Regions from separate parts of the Erwinia sp. HDF1-3R genome, predicted to be linked through region 1. Evidence: predicted binding sites of a transcription regulator. Region 1 holds the regulator's gene; the other holds the start of a gene.
What was found. Region 1 encodes LexA, which represses DNA repair genes until DNA is damaged. Its sites were predicted from a motif close to TNCTGTATGTACATACAGNA; they were not measured.
Positions count from the first base shown of each region.

Region 2: the regulator LexA is predicted to act here: its motif matches at 3,218-3,237, upstream of sulA (SOS-induced cell division inhibitor SulA).

Region 1 is NZ_CP155071.1:421,651-428,171, reverse strand. Features, by position in the region: gene dinF (MATE family efflux transporter DinF) at 1-1,324, opposite strand, end outside; gene lexA (transcriptional repressor LexA) at 1,462-2,070, opposite strand; gene AAGR22_RS01870 (diacylglycerol kinase) at 2,178-2,546, opposite strand; gene plsB (glycerol-3-phosphate 1-O-acyltransferase PlsB) at 2,675-5,098, shown strand; gene AAGR22_RS01860 (hypothetical protein) at 5,118-6,521, opposite strand, start outside.
Region 2 is NZ_CP155071.1:1,896,115-1,902,635, reverse strand. Features, by position in the region: gene AAGR22_RS08715 (YccF domain-containing protein) at 1-269, shown strand, start outside; gene yccS (YccS family putative transporter) at 272-2,416, shown strand; gene AAGR22_RS08705 (TfoX/Sxy family DNA transformation protein) at 2,435-3,043, opposite strand; gene sulA (SOS-induced cell division inhibitor SulA) at 3,258-3,773, shown strand; gene ompA (porin OmpA) at 4,122-5,192, shown strand; gene matP (macrodomain Ter protein MatP) at 5,257-5,712, opposite strand; gene AAGR22_RS08685 (Lon protease family protein) at 5,897-6,521, shown strand, end outside.

The DNA of each region.
Region 1 (6,521 bases):
CCGGAGGCAAAAACCACGTTCCGTTGCGCTGGTGCCGCCGCCATATCGCGCCCAGCGTTAGCCCTCTTAACAGCAGAAAAACCGTCATCGCCAGCCACAGACCGTGATTCCCCAGCACCGGAACGCTAATCAGGGTCAGGCCATAACCCAGCGCCGCCAGTGCCATGCTGTTACGCATCTCTGCGGCGCGGGTTGCACCGATAAACATGCCATCCAGCAGGTAACACCAGACGCCGCATACCGGCAGAAGGACCTGCCAAATCAGGTAGCGATCCGCCTGGTGCTGTAAAGCAGGGATCGAGGTAAGCAATGCGACAATATAAGGCCCGGCAAAGGCATAGAGCAGTGAGAAAAACAGCGCGACCCATCCCGCCTGACGGCATGCAGCGTGCCATACCAGCAGCAGCCTCTGCCTGTCGCGCGCGCCAAAGGCCTCGCCCGAGCAGGCTTCAACGGCATAAGCAAACCCATCCAGCGCGTAAGCCGTAAAGGTCAGGAACATCAGCAGTACGGCATTGACCGCGACGATGTCGCCCCCCAGCCGTGCGCCCAGTACTGTTAACGAAAGGAAGCAGAGTTGAAGCAGCAGAGAACGCAGCATGATATCCCGGCTAAGCCTGAACAAACGTCCAGGCCCGCCCCGCCATGCGCTTTTTAGCAGCGCCGTCGGAATGCCACGCATCTTCATTACGCGCCAGACGAGCAGCAACCCGACGGCCAGCGAACAGTATTCCGCGATAACCGTAGCCGTAGCCGCCCCCTGGACACCCCACTTCAGCCCGATCACCAGCCAGAGATCGAGCAAAATATTCACCAGATTGCCCACAACCAGCAGGATGACGGGCGCGCGGGCATACTGAACGCCAAGCAGCCACCCCAGCAGCACGAGGTTCGCCAGCGTGGCAGGCGCGCTGAGCCAGCGGATATGCATAAACAGTGATGCCTGGTACTGCACGTCAGGATCGCCGCCGACCAGCGTCAGCGCCAGATGCGTAAGAGGGGATTGCAACGCGATAAAAGCCAGTCCGGCCGCCAGCGCAATGCAGAGAGGCTGCATAAGCGCGCGTGCAAGCTCGGCGTTGTCGCCGGCACCGAAAGCCTGAGCGGTCAGTCCGGTGGTGCTCATACGCAGAAAAAGCAGCAGCATAAACAGGAAGCTGGTGATGGTGGTGCCGATCGCGACGCCCGCAAGATAGACAGGCTTATCGAGGTGGCCAATGACAGCGGTATCGACCAGCCCCAGCAGCGGCACGGTAATATTTGAGAGGATCATCGGCAGCGCAAGCCGCCAGAGGCTTTTGTCAGCAGCGTTTAAAAATCGCATCGGTATCCACTGCGCGACGGGTGTCTGCGCAAGTCACTGTCATACACATCGTCTGCTGAGTGGTAGCCAACGATAAACTGACGCGCTGGCGAGGCGGCGCGTCAGTTAACAGTCAGTTAGAACGGATAAAACGGTTATCAAACCCAGTTACCGTTACGGATCACACCCACGGCAAGACCTTCAATCGACAGGGTCTGCTGGCGAAGATCGACGACGATCGGCTCGAAATCGCTGTTTTCAGGCAGAAGATGGACCGTATTGCCCTGCTTTTTCAGCCGTTTGACGGTAACTTCATCATCAATACGTGCAACCACAACCTGGCCGTTACGCACTTCCTGGGTTTTGTGAACCGCCAGAAGATCGCCATCCATAATGCCAATATCTTTCATCGACATGCCGCTCACGCGCAGCAGGAAGTCGGCGCTGGGTTTAAACAAACCTGGGTCAACCTTGTAGTGGCCTTCGATATGTTCCTGGGCCAGCAGCGGCTCACCGGCGGCGACGCGGCCAATCAGCGGCAGGCCTTCTTCGTCTTCCATCATCAGTCGAATGCCGCGCGAGGCACCGGACACAATCTCAATTACGCCTTTACGTGCCAGTGCCTTGAGATGTTCTTCCGCCGCATTTGGCGAGCGGAAGCCAAGCTGAGCGGCAATTTCTGCCCGCGTTGGCGGCATGCCGGTCTGGTTAATATGGGCGCGTATCAGGTCATAAACCTGTTGCTGTCTTACCGTTAGTGCTTTCATCCCGCCCCCTGGTTGTTTATACAGTCGACTGTGAGTATATACAGGTATTTGCGCGTTGAAAACCTAAAGATGGACAAAAAACAGCAGTTTGTCTGATTCTGGAACGTCTATCGCATATGTGGCACTAACAACATCAGCCAGGTGGTCATCGCCATAAGAATAGTCAGCAGCACTGCCGCTGAACCCATATCCTTTGCGCGGCCTGCCAGCGGGTGCCGCTCACTGCCGATGCGGTCCACTATCGCTTCTATGGCGCTGTTAAGCAGTTCAACCACGACTACCAGCACCACCGAACCGATCAGCAGCACCCGGGTTATCGGCGTCACGTCCAGCCAGCAGGCCAGCACGATGGCGACAAGCGCCACAATGGCTTCCTGACGAAAAGCCGCCTCGTTCTGCCATGCCGCACGCAGTCCCTGCCACGAATAACCTGCGGCCTTGATAATTCTGGTCAATCCGGTGACGTTATTTGTCATAATGAGGGAACCCTTTGAACTGTTTAACGTCAATGTCTGAGTGGCGCACATTTTGCAACACCACAGATCTCACTGGCGCTTTCTGGTATGCTTGCCGCGCTTTGCTAACAAGAGGCTTCATGTTGTCTATGTCAGGTTGGCGTAATTTATATTATAACCTATTGAATTTACCGGTTAAATTCTTACTAAAGAGTAAGGCGATCCCCGCCGAGCCGGTCGCTGAACTGGGGCTTGATACGTCGCGCCCTATTATGTATGTGCTGCCTTACGATTCAAAGGCCGATCTGCTCGCGCTACGTGAACAGTGTCGCAAACAGGATCTCCCCGATCCCTTAGATCCGCTGGAAATCGATGGGACAGTGCTGCCCCGCCATGTCTTTATTCATGACGGTCCGCGCGTATTCCCCTATTTTGTGCCGAATATTGAATCGGTGAAGCTGTTTCACGAATATCTGGATCTGCACCGCAGCAACCCGCTGCTGGACGTGCAGATGGTCCCGGTATCGGTGATGTTTGGCCGCGCCCCTGGCCGTGAGGTTCAGGGCGAGAGTCAGCCCCATCTTCGCGTGCTTAACGGCATTCAAAAGTTCTTCGCCGTACTGTGGCTGGGCCGTGACAGCTTCGTGCGCTTTTCGCCGATGCTCTCTCTGCGGCGCATGGCAACGGAGCACGGCACCGATAAAACCATTGCTCAGAAGCTGGCTCGCGTGGCGCGCATGCATTTCGCCCGCCAGCGCCTGGCCGCCGTTGGGCCGCGCCTGCCCGTTCGCCAGGACCTGTTCAACAGGCTTCTGCAGTCCAGGGCGATTGCTAAAGCAGTAGAGGACGAAGCGCGCAGCAAAAAAATCCCCTTTGAAAAGGCTCAGCAGAATGCCGTTGAGCTGATGGAGGAGATTGCCGCCGACTTCTCTTATGAAGCGATACGCCTGACCGACCGCATTATGGGCTGGACGTGGAGCAAGCTTTATCAGGGTATTAACGTTAACGGCGGCGAGCGCGTACGCCAGCTGGCACAGGATGGACACGAGATAGTCTATGTTCCCTGCCATCGCAGCCATATGGACTATCTGCTGCTCTCCTACGTGCTCTATCATCAGGGGCTGGTACCGCCGCACATTGCTGCCGGGATCAATCTGAACTTCTGGCCTGCCGGGCCGATATTCCGCCGCCTGGGCGCGTTCTTTATCCGCCGTACCTTTAAGGGCAACAAACTCTACTCCACGGTATTCCGCGAGTATCTGGGCGAGCTGTTCACCCGCGGCTACTCGGTCGAGTATTTCGTTGAGGGCGGACGTTCGCGTACTGGTCGCCTTCTTGATCCGAAAACCGGCACGCTGTCGATGACCATTCAGGCCATGCTGCGCGGCGGCAACCGTCCAATAACGCTGGTGCCGATCTATATCGGCTATGAACACGTTATGGAGGTGGGCACCTATGCGAAGGAACTGCGTGGCGCGACCAAAGAGAAAGAGGGCTTTTTACAGATGGTGCGCGGGTTACGCAAGCTGCGCAACCTGGGCCAGGGTTACGTCAACTTTGGCGAGCCGCTGCCGCTGGTCACTTATCTGAATCAGCGCGTCCCGGAATGGCGCGACGCCATCGATCCTATCGAAGCGCAGCGTCCCGCCTGGCTCACTCCCGCGGTTAACGACATCGCCTCGCAGGTGATGATGCGTATAAACAACGCCGGAGCGGCTAACGCCATGAACCTCTGCGTCACCGCCCTGCTGGCCTCGCGCCAGCGCTCGATGACGCGTGAACAGCTGATTGCACAGCTCGAGTGCTACGTACAGCTACTGCGCAACGTGCCCTACTCACCCGATGCCACGGTGCCGGATATGACCCCGGAAGCGCTGCTTGATCATGCGCTGGGCATGAACAAGTTTGAAATCGAGCAGGATAATATTGGCGAGATCATCATTCTGCCGCGCGAGCAGGCGGTGCTGATGACCTATTACCGCAACAATATTCACCATATGCTGGTCATGCCGTCGCTTATCGCCGTCCTGGTCATGCAGCATCGCGAGCTTACCCGAGCCGAACTGCTGCGCCAGATAAGCGTTATCTATCCGATGCTTAAAAGCGAGCTGTTCCTGCACTGGAATAAGGAAGATCTGCCGACGGTGCTTAATGGACTGGTCAGCGAAATGGCCCGCCAGGGCCTGCTCACCGCTGATGAAGAGAGTCTGCGCCTCAGCCCGGCCCGCTTCCGCACCCTGCAGCTGCTGGCGGCGGGCGTTCGCGAAACGCTACAGCGCTACGCCATCACCTTCTCCATCCTCAGCGCCAACCCGTCAATCAACCGGGGTACGCTGGAGAAAGAGAGCCGGACCATGGCTCAGCGCCTGTCTGTACTGCACGGCATTAACGCGCCGGAGTTTTTTGATAAGGCGGTCTTCTCCACGCTGGTGCTGACGTTACGTGATCAAGGCTATATCAGCGATACCGGCGATGCCCATGTAGAGCAGACGCAGCGGGTCTATCATCTGCTGGCCGAGCTGATTACGCAGGAAGTGAGAATGACCATCGAGAGCGCGGCGGTACACGAGTAACCTGTCGCATAACTGATAATCAGGGCGATGAGGGATCATCGCCCTGAGCAGGCTCTGGTTCTGGCTCAATAATCCCGTGAGCTATCATCGCCTGCGCGATGGTACCCTGCCAGTGCCGGGCCGTTTCCTGAGGGGGCGTATTTCGCAGCCTGCCGGCCAGCTCCATCGCGCACGCCTCGGTAAACTGGCTGCACGCTACCCGCTCTTTGTTGCTGTGCAGAAACTCCAGCTGGCTGTTAACATCCAGCCTGCTAAAGATGGCATTCATCAGCCTGTCTTTGTGCGCCTGCGACAACTCCTGCCAGGCCTGATTCGGGAGCGACTCATCAACGATCCCCACGCTACGGCTGAGATGACTTTTCTCGAGGGTAGTAACCAGATTGTTAGCGCCAAAGCGCCGCATCTCCGGCTCGCTATTCCACATATCCTCCAGGCTTAGCTGACACTGCAGCATCACCGCCTGTTCCTGCCCCGTACGGGACACGCCGGGCATACCTGATTCCGTCAGCCCAAGGATCAAATCGTGCAGCGCCTGACGATCGTCCGAGTCGGCCATCTCTGTCATCACGTCCCGGCTGCTTAGCAGGAAGTTAAGGTACCCGACAATCGACGCGACTTTATTGAGCGTATACCCATGAGAAACGGCGGCGTTTGCCCGCAGCTCACTCACCCCGGCGGTATTTCGCTGGCTGTCGCTTAACGGCGTGGCTTCGTTTTTCCCCACCTGGCGTAGCCTCTCGCTCAGAGGCTTATGTAAAAGCTTCTGCTGCTGCTCCGGCGTCAGAGCATCATTCACCAGCTTATTGGCCAGATCCCGCGCGGCCTGCGCGGTGAAGGGGGGCCTGTCGAGCTGCATCTCTCTGCTCAGCATCCAGAACCGCTCGATCAGCTCGGGCTTGTTCTCCTGACCAAAGGATAAACGCATCATCTTGCCGTCATAGCCAGGCAGAGTGCCAATTCCCCCCATATTGCTTTCGGTAAAACCAAAAGAGCCCCTGGCGCGGATTAGATTACCATCAACCATGTCAACCGAATTAAGGGTCAGCGTTTCGTCGCTATCACCGCGTATCAGGAGTTTAGGTAAACGCTCATCGGGCTGGTGAGTAAAACTATCAAACATCGCGAAGGGTTTATCGGGGCGGTGTCCGGCGAAGCGGGTATGACCGTTTTCTCCGTTAAAGCAGTGCTTAACGACAAAATTGGCATTATCAATGGCGGTTTTTAACATCTCGGGTTCAGATTTTATGGCTGCGCCGGTGAGATGCGTCAGCAGCTGGCTTTCATCATTGCCAAACCAGTTCTGGCTCGCTTCGTAGCGTCTGAAATCCGCCTGCGCGCTTTCATTTTCCGGGGTCTTCGCGCCAACCAGGATTATGCTTCCTCCCAGCACTTTTGATGCCCCCAGATTGGCAAACTTTTGATG
Region 2 (6,521 bases), 1.5 Mb from region 1:
ACGAGCTGTATCCTGACCGGAAGAGCGCGGTGCTGAACTCGGGCGGAACACTGCTAAATGTGCTGTGGTTTATTCTTTTCGGCTGGTGGCTATGCGTGATGCATGTTCTGACCGGCATTGCTCAGTGCATCACCCTGATTGGCATTCCTCTGGGCATAGCCAACTTTAAGATTGCTGCTATCGCGCTCTGGCCAGTGGGCCGCCGTGTGGTTCCGGTTGAAGTGGCTCAGGCTGCCCGTGAAGCCAATGCCCGCCGCCGATTTAACTGACTATGCAAATCACGCTTACGCGCGGCCTTCGGCGCTATGCCTACAATAGCGCCCTGCTTTACAACCTGCGGATATTTATCGCCCTCGCGGGGACCACCGGCTTACCCTGGTGGTTAAATCAAATAACCTGGACCATTCCGCTAACCCTTGGCGTGGTTGCCGCTGCGCTGGCCGATCTGGACGATCGCCTGAGCGGCAGATTGCGAAACCTGCTTATCACCCTGGTCTGTTTTTGCGTAGCGTCGGTTTCCGTCGAACTCCTTTCCCCCCAGCCCTGGCTGTTTACCGCTGGCCTGGCGGTGTCAACCTGGGGATTTATTTTGCTGGGAGCGCTTGGCCAGCGCTACGCCACCATTGCGTTTGGTGCCTTGCTCATTGCTATCTATACCCTGTTAGGGATAGGTCTGTTCCCCCAGTGGTATCTCCAGCCCGTGCTTTTGCTGGTGGGCGCGGCCTGGTACAACCTGTTAACGCTTACCGGCCACGTCATTTTCCCTATTCGTCCACTCCAGGAGAATATGGCCCGATGCTATGAGGGGCTGGCACTTTATCTTGATGCCAAGGCAGGCCTGTTCGATCCTGATGCCGAAGAGGGCGACAGCGACACCCTGATAGAGGTTGCAATGGCAAACAGTCAGCTGGTTGCCACGCTGAATCAGTCAAAAATATCAATCCAGTCCCGCCTGCGGGGAGACCGGGGGCAGCGTGGTACGCGTCGGACGCTGCACTACTATTTTGTGGCTCAGGATATCCATGAACGCGCCAGTTCCTCGCACGTCCAGTATCACGCGCTGCGTCAGGAGTATCGCTACAGCGATATTCTTTTCCGCTTTCAGCGCCTGCTATCCATGCAGGCCGGTGCCTGCCGTCAGTTGGCCAACTGTATTTTGATGCGGGAAACTTACCAGCACGATGGCCGGTTTGAGCGGGTGTTTGTTCATCTTCAGGCCGCGCTGGACAGGCTAAAGAACACACAGCCCGCCAGTGGTGAAGTAAAAGCCATGCACTATTTGCTGAACAATTTGCGGGCCGTCGACGCACAGCTGGCCACAATCGAATCCGAACAGCTTCAGGCTGCTGGCACGCAAAGCCACGACAGCACGCTTTCCAGTGAAGGACTCACGGGCTGGGCCGATATCAGGCTGCGGCTGAGTCGACACCTTTCCCCTGAATCGCCTTTATTCAGACACGCCGTTCGCATGTCACTTCTGCTCTGCGCAGGTTATACCTTTATTCAGGTAACCGGACTTCAACATGGCTACTGGATACTGCTAACCAGTCTGTTTGTTTGCCAGCCTAATTACAATGCCACCAAAAGACGGCTGGCTCTGCGTATCGCGGGCACAGTTATCGGTATCATCATCGGCCTGCCGCTGCTGTGGCTGGTGCCTTCGGTTGAGGGGCAACTGATCCTTATCGTGGTGACCGGCGTACTGTTTTTCGCCTTCCGCCAGTCTCAGTATGCCCATGCAACCATGTTTATTACCTTACTGGTACTGTTTTGCTTCAATCTACTGGGCGAGGGATTTGAAGTCGCTCTGCCGAGAATTATTGATACGCTGCTCGGATGCGCGCTCGCCTGGCTGGCCGTTGCCTTTATCTGGCCCGACTGGCGCTTCAGGCGGCTCTCCGCCGTCGCTGAGCAGGCGGTAAGCGCCAACTGTCGCTATCTTGATGCCATCCTGGTGCAATACCATCAGGGTAAAGATAATCGCCTTGCTTATCGCATTGCGCGCCGTGATGCGCATAACAGCGACGCTGAGCTGGCATCCGTCGTGTCGGCGATTTCTGCCGAGAAAAATGCGGATGCCCCCCTGCGGGAAGCGGCCTTTCGCCTGATGTGTCTGAATCACTCCTTTCTCAGCTATATCTCGGCGCTGGGCGCTCACCGGGAAAAAATTCAGCATGAACTGATGCTGAAAGTACTGGAGGATGCTGTCTGCTATGTTGACGACGTGCTACAGGTTAAAAGCGTTGATGAGGTAAAAGCCACAGACGCACTGGCATGCCTTTCTGAGCGAATTGAAACCATGGAAGCCGACCCGGAGACGAAAGAGCCTCTCATTCTGCAACAGGTCGGCTTACTTATTGCGCTCCTACCCGAACTAGCGCAGCTGAGAAAGCAGGTCCTCATTAATAAGATTTAGGGGTATCCGTACCTTCATTCATTGCGGGCACCGGAGCGTCATCCGGTGCCACTCCCGAAGTTCTTCTTTAATATCATCAGGCAGCGCCTGATGATGACGCCCCAGTATCGCCCCCTGAAGCGCAAACAGGACGCTGATACTGAGGTTCTTATTACAGGCCCGGAGCTTCAGCCAGCTCTCCTTCGCCCCCTGTTCCCTCAGCATTTGTACGCTGCTGATCCCTACCCTTCTCAGTTCGAGTTCAAGACGTAAGCTCAGGTTGGGCAGATCCTTCAGTCTCCGGTTCTGTAAAACCCCTTCACGATGCTTACGCGCCCCCTGCAGGCAAAGTTTGGACAAAGCGATCAGTTGCTCCTGCTGGGACCAGAGCGCCGGATCAACACGATAATAATCCAGCGTCACCGGTATTCCTCTTTTGTTGAAACAGAGAGGTTCCATCTGGCGCTCAACCAGATAGGGCTTAGCCTGTTCACAGGCACGCAGATAAAGTTCCCCCTCCGCGATGAGCGCAAAAACCACTTTCCCCACTGACAGGCTGTAACCGCCAAACTGGCTGCGACTGTCGATATCGCCCAATGCGGCAAGGTCACGCTTAGCCTGCTCAATTTTTACTTTTGAATCATGCATTTCTCTCTCCTTGTGCCAAAGCCGTCCTTACGTAAAACTTTTTCTTTGCTGCGCTGTAGAAAGTATGCAATCGACGTTAAGGGTTCAATGAATAATTGCCTGGAAGGACATTTACGTTTCTTTTTTGCGAGGCATTTTCAAAAAAATAAGGTTGATCTTTATCCACCTGGCCTATACTGTATATTCATACAGTAACCCTGGGGGCGAAGCCATTATGTATACTCATTCTCTGAAGCCACGTGTTCGCACCGCTGCTTTTAATTCAACTCCAGCCTGTGCCGGTGACACATCTCAGACTGAGGGCGCAACGGGCCTGATCAGCGAAATGATCTACAGTGAAAACCAGCCAGGCATGACGCAAATGCTGTTACTGCCTCTGCTTCAGCAGCTTGGTACGCAATCGCGCTGGCAGCTATGGCTAACGCCTCAGCAAAAATTGAGCCGCAGCTGGCTAATGCAATCGGGTTTACCGTTGGATAAAGTCATGCAGGTGAGTCAGTCAGGCGCTATCACTACCGTTGAAGCGATGATTAAAGCGCTGCAAACCGGCAATTACAGTGTGGTTTTAGGCTGGTTGCCCGGTGAAATTACGCTGGAAGATCGCCTCAGACTTCAGCATGCGGCCTCCGCAGGAAATGCTCTGGGATTGATCATGCGGCCCGATCGGGCAAAAATCGTTACCTCCAGACCGTGCAACGGGATAAAAATTCACTCTACTTTGTATCATTAAGTAAAAATAAGAATTTTCTCATGATTATTTTCCACCAGGCCCGCGAATATCGGCTGATAATGGGCTGGCGCGGCACAACAATGGTTTAGCAGCTCTCAAAATCTCTTCTTTTAGGATGAAACCTGTCCACAAATGTGAAAATTTGTGTGTGGAAGGAACTTTTTTTGCTGTTGTCGCTCACATCATACTTGTAACTTTGCTGGTACGTTGTAGACTTTACGTCGCCAGGGTGCTCAATAACCACCATTTTTTGGATGAGTCACAATCGAGCTTCATAACCCGGCGAAGGATTTAATCAAAGAGCTAATGAAAGCTCATTGCCTATTTGGATGATAACGAGGCGCAAAAATGAAAAAGACAGCTATCGCAATTGCAGTGGCACTGGCTGGCTTCGCTACCGTAGCGCAGGCCGCCCCGAAAGATAACACCTGGTACACCGGTGCTAAACTGGGCTGGTCTCAGTACCACGACACTGGTTACTACGGTAACGGTTATTCCAACAATGATGGCCCAACTCACGAGAGCCAGCTTGGCGCTGGTGCATTCGGTGGTTATCAGGCTAATCAGTACCTGGGCTTCGAACTGGGTTATGACTGGCTGGGTCGTATGCCTCACAAAGGCAACAACGTAAACGGCGCATTCAAAGCACAGGGCATTCAGCTGGCTGCTAAACTGAGCTACCCAATTGCTGACGATCTGGACGTTTATACACGTCTGGGTGGTATGGTATGGCGTGCAGACTCTACTCAGCAGAACACCCTGACTGGCAACCGTATCAGCGACCACGACACCGGCGTTTCTCCGCTGGCAGCTGTTGGTGTTGAATACGCACTGACCAAAAACTGGGCAACCCGTCTGGACTACCAGTGGGTTAACAACATCGGTGATGCAGGTACCGTTGGTACGCGTCCTGATAACGCCATGCTGAGCGTTGGTGTTTCTTACCGTTTCGGTCAGGATGATGCTGCTCCAGCTCCGGCTCCAGCACCTGCTCCGGCTCCAGTTGTTGAAACCAAGCGTTTCACCATGAAGTCTGACGTTCTGTTCACCTTCAACAAGGCTACTCTGAAGCCAGAAGGTCAGCAGGCTCTGGATCAGCTGTACACCCAGCTGAGCTCACTGGATCCTAAAGACGGTTCAGTCGTCGTTCTGGGCTTCACAGACCGCATCGGTTCTGAGCAGTACAACCAGAAGCTGTCTGAGAAACGTGCTCAGTCCGTCGTTGACTACCTCGTTTCTAAAGGCATCCCATCTAACAAGATCTCTGCACGCGGTATGGGCGAATCTAACCCAGTTACCGGCAACACCTGTGACAGCGTGAAAGGCCGTAAGGCTCTGATCGACTGCCTGTCTCCGGACCGTCGCGTAGAAATCGAAGTTAAAGGTATCAAAGACGTTGTAACTCAGCCACAGAGCTAAGTTCTTTCTTTGATAAAAAAACCCCGCTCCGGCGGGGTTTTCTTTTTATAACTCTTGCTGGAATTTAGTCTGGCTTACCTAATATGGCCTTAAGATCCTGCCTGAGAGATGACATCTGGTTCGCGTACTGCTCTTTTCTTTCCGCATCCTCAATCAACTGCACGATGGTTTCTGAAAGCGTGCTGCTTCTCCGCTGGGCCAGCCCCGCCAGTCGCTGCCAGACCAGATATTCCAGATCGATCGACTTTTTACGGGTGTGCTGGTGCTCAGCGTTGAAATGCCGTTTGCGACGAGCGCGAATGGTCTGCTTCATTCTGTTTTCAAGCGCAGGATTAATATGCTTACTTATCCAGATAAGCACATCAACCGGTCGGTTTTCCATAGCCAGAAGTTCGTCGACAGCAACCTGTGCCGCGCTGTTTTCCAGATAGCGCGTAATCGCCTCACCCTCCCGGTGTTTTTTTACCAGGTATTTCCATTTCCAACCGCTTTCAAGATTTTCCAGTTGCTGATATTTCATCGGAATCTCATGCTGACTTCATAACGGGTTAAGAATAACAGTTTTTAACGCGCAGCCGCACACAAAACAAGGATGTTATCTCTATTGCGATCTGAACATGATGTGAAACACATGTCCCCGGTGCTTAACAGGCTGAAATCTTGTATAATGCCGCTTTTACTCATTTTAGAAAAATACGATAACTTTGACCAATAACAGATTAGAATGGCGTGCTTTACAGCCCGATATCGAAAGCGTCCAGCCCCTTTTTTCGCAGGCTTTTGAAGCCGACGGCAGCTGTTTTGCTCTGGTGCAAGCGCGCCTGTTTAACGGTCTGAGCCTGCTTCTGCAAACGCCAGCGGCATTTCCGCTGATGTTAATCAAGACGCCAGAAAATATTGAATATCAAAAACTTCTGCAGGACGAGCTCACCCGCCTCGCTGAGGAGGATGACGATTCGCTCTATGGCGGTCACTATCAGGTAGAGGGGATGTCAGTTAGCTGGCAGCCTGCCGTCACTCCTGAAGATAATTTCGCCAGCACGGGCGGTATTCATCGTGCAGACTGGATTGAAGCTGAAGAGCTATTTGGCTGCATTCGTCTGCAGCAGACAACTCTTATTCCCGAACCCGGCCTGGTTCACAAGGCTAACGGCGGCACGCTGATTCTCTCGCTGCGCGCACTACTGGCTCAGCCCCTGCTCTGGCTCCGACTGAAAAAGATCATGGCCACCGGTCAGTTCGACTGGCATTCTCCTGATGAAACCCGCCCGTTACCCGCGGCTATACCTTCAATGCCGATGCAGTTCCGTCTGGTCCTCACCGGCGATC